One region of the Burkholderia sp. LMU1-1-1.1 genome, then DNA from elsewhere that is predicted to be linked to it. Evidence: predicted binding sites of a transcription regulator. Region 1 holds the regulator's gene; the other holds the start of a gene.
The links. Region 1 encodes FNR, which switches genes on or off when oxygen is low (the NO sensors DNR and NnrR bind a similar motif). Its sites were predicted from a motif close to TTGATNNNNATCAA; they were not measured.
Positions count from the first base shown of each region.

Region 2: a site for FNR is predicted at 1,396-1,409, ahead of MRBLMU1_RS12735 (carbohydrate kinase). Genes of this name have one in related genera too.

Region 1 covers NZ_JBEGHG010000045.1:397,960-400,353, reverse strand. The annotation lists gene MRBLMU1_RS25215 (alpha/beta fold hydrolase) at 1-341, opposite strand, end outside; gene fnr (fumarate/nitrate reduction transcriptional regulator Fnr) at 582-1,340, shown strand; gene MRBLMU1_RS25205 (FixH family protein) at 1,411-1,929, opposite strand; gene ccoG (cytochrome c oxidase accessory protein CcoG) at 1,940-2,394, opposite strand, start outside.
Region 2 covers NZ_JBEGHG010000012.1:195,336-197,729, reverse strand. The annotation lists gene MRBLMU1_RS12745 (phosphopentomutase) at 1-292, opposite strand, end outside; gene xapA (xanthosine phosphorylase) at 343-1,182, opposite strand; gene MRBLMU1_RS12735 (carbohydrate kinase) at 1,450-2,394, shown strand, end outside.

The DNA.
Region 1 (2,394 bases):
AACGCGGCCACGTAGACCAGCGCCTTGACCTTGTCGCTGGTGCCCGCCTCGGTGATCACGGTGCCGCCCCACGAGTGGCCGACCAGCACCACTTTACCGGTTTGCGCGTCGATCACGCGCTGGGCGGCGGCGACGTCGTCCGCCAGCGAGGTCAGCGGGTTTTGCACGGCCACCACCTTCAAGCCCTTGGCTTGCAGCAGAGGGATGACTTTCTCCCAGCTGGAACCGTCGGCGAAGGCGCCGTGCACCAGCACCACGGTGGTGTCGGCGGCCGGCGTGGCGGCTTGGGCGGTCAGGACGGTGGCGGCCAGCAGGGCGGAGGCGATGATCGAGCGTTTCATGGTGATTCCTTTCGAGGTTGGTTGTTTGCGATTAAATAGTGTGCTACTTGCTTGAGTTGAACTATAGCGAACAATCGAATAGTGCGCAAGTTAAATTTGCGCGAATGTCGAAATATTTTGCGGGGAAGGCGCCGCCGGCGAAAAGTCGCTTGCAGCCAGCAAGTTCGCTGACGGGGCGAATACCTGATCGGCGCGCTGCGACATCGCCCACAACGGCGACTAATGGTCTACACTGGCGGCATGATAAGAGACCTTCCCTCACTGGTGCTGCCCGGCGCCACCATCGACATCCTCAAGGCAAGTTGCGCCAACTGCAGCATGCACCAGCTGTGTCTGCCGATGGGCTTGGGCAACGAAGACATGGACCGGCTCGACGAGATCATCGGCCGCCGCCGCAAGGTCGCGCGGGGCGCCACCTTGTTCCGCATCGGCGATCCGTTCGTGAACCTGTACGCGATCCGGCTCGGGCATTTCAAGACCTACCAAGTCAACCGCGAGGGCGCCGAGCAGATCACCGGTTTCCAGATGGCGGGCGAGCTGCTGGGCATGGACGCCATCAGCACCGACCTGCACCATTGCACCGCCGTCGCGCTGGAAGACAGCGAGGTGTGCGAGATTCCTTTCGGCAGCCTGCAACAGCTGCTGGCCGACATGCCGACCCTGCTGCGGCACTTCCACCGTATGATGAGCCAGGAGATCACGCGCGAGCAAAGCGTCATGCTCCTGCTGGGCAATATGCAGGCCACGCAGCGCTTCGCCGCCTTCCTGGTCAACCTGTCGTCGCGCTACGAGGCGCGCGGCTACTCGCCCAACACCTTCCAGCTGCGCATGTCTCGCGAAGAGATCGGCAACTACCTCGGCCTGACGATCGAAAGCATCAGCCGCCTGCTGTCGAAGTTCAAGAAGGAAGGCCTGCTGCGCGTGAGCAACCGCGAAATCGAACTGCTCGATCCGCCCATGCTCAAGGCCATCACGGCCGGCACCCAGACCTGCCATTAGCGGCGGAATGACCACGTGGATCCACGATTGCGGTCGGTTCCCCGGCCAAAATCAGCATCCAACCACGGGGTTATTCGGCACGCAGGGTGACGCTGCGCTGCGCCGGCCAGCTCCAGGCGCCGGCCAGGCGCCAGTCGCGTTTTTCGCCTTCCACCAGCACCACCCAGCGGCTGCGCTCGAGCATCGGCAGATTGATCTGGAAGGCGCCGAATTCATCCGGCCGCACCACCAGCTGGATATCCTTGGCCGGCAACGTGGCATGCGACAGGCGCACGAACAATCGTTCCGTCTTGCCGTGGTCGTCGCTATCGCGGCGCAGCTGGCCGGCCAGGATGCCTTGCGTGGCGTCGTAACCGATCGACAGCGACAACCCCAGCGCGCTGGCCACGCGGTCGCGCCGCAAGTCCTGGTTGATGGCCTTGCCCTGCTTGTAGTAGTCGCCCACCACCAGCGCGTCCTGCCGCGTGAAGGCGAGGTAGCCGGTGTAGACGCCGGCGACGATGACGATCGCCGGTCCGGCCATCAGCAGCCACGGCCAGCGCTGCCTCCACCACGGCGTCACCGTGGCATGCGATATCGATACGGTCATGGCGTTCTCCTTAGCGCGGTACGATGAATACCGCGTCCTCCTTCACATGCAGCGACGGGTCGTCGACCGACGTCAGCTCGACGGCGATCTTGTTCGAGCCCGGATGGGCGGCGCCGTGCGCCGTGCGCAGCCGGATCGGATGCGCCTTGGTTTCGGTGGCCTCGACCCGCACCAGCTCCGGCGTCACCTGCGACAAGGTGGCGATACCGCTGACACGGATGCGGTAGGTCTGCGCCCGCTCGGAGGTGTTCATGATCTGCAGCCGGTAGACGTTTTCGATCATGCCGTCCTCGACCTCGCGGCCCATGGCGCCACGGTCGCGGATCACGTCCAGCTTGAGCGGCACCCGCAGGTACAGCGCGGTGCCGACGGCGGCCACGATCAACGCCAGGATGGCGGCGTAGATCTGCACGCGCGGACGCAGCGTGCGCCGGCGGATCTGCGTCGGCGTGTAGTGCATGGTCA
Region 2 (2,394 bases), on a different contig from region 1:
CCCAGTGGCCGGACTGCGTGTCCTTGCCGGTCGAACGCTCGCGCGCGGCGCCGTAGGCGGCGGTGAAGCCGTCGCGCTGCGCGAAGCCCTCGGCCCACTCGCCGCTGGCGGCATGGGCGGCGGCGGCCAGGCCCAGTTTTTCCATCGTCGGCAGCGACATCGGCTTGCCGGTCTTGGCGGCCCAGGCGGCGATGTGGCCGAAGGTGTTGGCGCCGACGTCGTTGTACTTGGCTGCGTCGGGCGTGGCGCCCAGACCGAAGGAGTCCAGCAGCAGGATAAATGCGCGTTTCATAGTGTGCTCCAAAAAGCAAAAAAGGGCGGACTAGCCGCCCTTTCGGGTTCTTACGCCTGCGGTGTTTTGGCCACGTTGGCCAGGAAGCCGAGGATGACTTCAATCAGCGACGTCGCGGCGATGGCCGCGTACTTCAAGGTCTGCTCGTGCGACAGCGGGAACGGCGACAGGCCTTCGGCCAGGTTGGTGATGGCGGACACGCCGACCACTTTCAGGCCGCAGTGACGGGCCGAGACCACCTCCGGCACCACCGACATGCCGACGACATCGGCGCCCAGCGTCTTGAAGGCGCGGATTTCGGCCGGGGTCTCGAAGTTAGGACCGGCGTAGGCGATGTATACGCCTTCATGCAGCGTGACCTTCTTCTCTTCGGCCGAAGCCTTCAGCAGCGCGCGCAGATCGGCGTCGTAGGCGTTGGCCATGCTGAAGAAGCGCGGACCGAAACGCTCGTCGTTGGGGCCCATCATCGGCGTGCCTGGCATGAAGTTGATATGGTCGGTCAGCGCGACCAGCGCGCCGGCGTCGACTTCGGTGCGCAGCGAACCGGCGGCGTTGGTCACGAACAGCATCTCGCAGCCCAGCAGCTTCATGGTGCGCACGGCGCTGGTCATCACGCCCAGGCCGTAGCCCTCGTAGACGTGGCCGCGGCCCTTCATGCACACCACCGCCACGCCGGCCAGGGTACCGATCACCAGTTCACCGGCGTGACCGTGCACGGTGCTGATCGGGAAGCCTGGCAGTTCGTTGAAGCTGATGGTGACCGCGTCGGTCATCTGCTCGGCCAGCACGCCCAGGCCGGAACCGAGGATCATGGCGACGCGCGGCTTGAAGTCCGCAGGAATGCGCGCGCGGATGATTTCGGCGGCCTGGAATGGGGAATTATTAGACATGGTTATCCTCTGTTTTTATAGATGACGCGCAGCGGGCCGAAGGTTGGCCGATTGAAGTTTTACTGGAGATACTGACACTATGCATCATTCCCTATATGTATGGCAAATACCATTTTTCTTCCGGATTTATACAAAACCCCTATAAATAAGGGATATTATCAAGGCCGCTGAACTAGCCGATTCGGTGAGCCGGCCTCGCCTGCCACGCCCTGATTGACCGATAACAAACAAATGTTTATTATAACGGACAAATGTTTTAAGGCCACCGTGAACGATACTTCCAAAAAAGAGCAGCTCTACGAGCTGATCCGCGCCAACCCCTTCATCTCCCAGCAGGATCTGGCGGTCGGCCTGCGCCTGTCGCGCTCGGCCGTGGCCGGCCATATCGCCAGTCTGATCCGCGAGCGCCGCCTGCTGGGCCGCGCCTACGTGCTGCCCGACAAGCGTCCCGTTCTGTGCATAGGCGCGGCCAACCTGGACCGCAAGCTGCGCACCATCGCCGCCATGCAGCTAGGGACCTCCAACCCGGCCACCGCCGAGGAAGTCTACGGCGGCGTCGCCCGCAACATCGCCGAAAACCTGGCGCGGCTCAATCTGCCGACCGCGCTGCTGACCGCCCTGGGCGACGACGGCGCCGGCCGCGCGCTGCGCGACCACGCGGAAAACGCCGGCATCGACATGCGCGGCTCGCTGAACCTGACCGACACCGCCACCGGCACCTACACCGCCATCCTCGACGAGCGCGGCGAACTGGTGGTGGCGCTGGCCGACATGGCGCTGTACGACCGCATGACGCCCGAATTCCTCGGCAGCCGGCTGCCGCAGCGCGCCGCCGCGTCGATGACCGTGGCGGACCTGAACCTGCCGGCCGACAGCGTCGGCGCGCTGCTCGACAGCGCCCGAGCCGACAACGTTCCGCTGATCCTGGTGGCCGTGTCGCAGCCGAAGATGGCGCGCCTGCCGGCCGACCTGACCGGCCTGCGCCTGCTGATACTCAATCGGGGCGAACTCGAAACGCTGGCCGAACGCGCGCTGCCCACCGAGGCCGACGTGCGTTTGGCCTGCCGCGCCGTGCTGGCGCGCGGCGCCCGGGATGTCATCGTCACCTGCGGCGGCCAGGGCGTGTTCCACACCCGCGACGGCGAGCTGGCATGGTTGGCCGCGAACGAAGTGGACGTGGTCGACGTCACCGGCGCCGGCGACGCCTTCTCG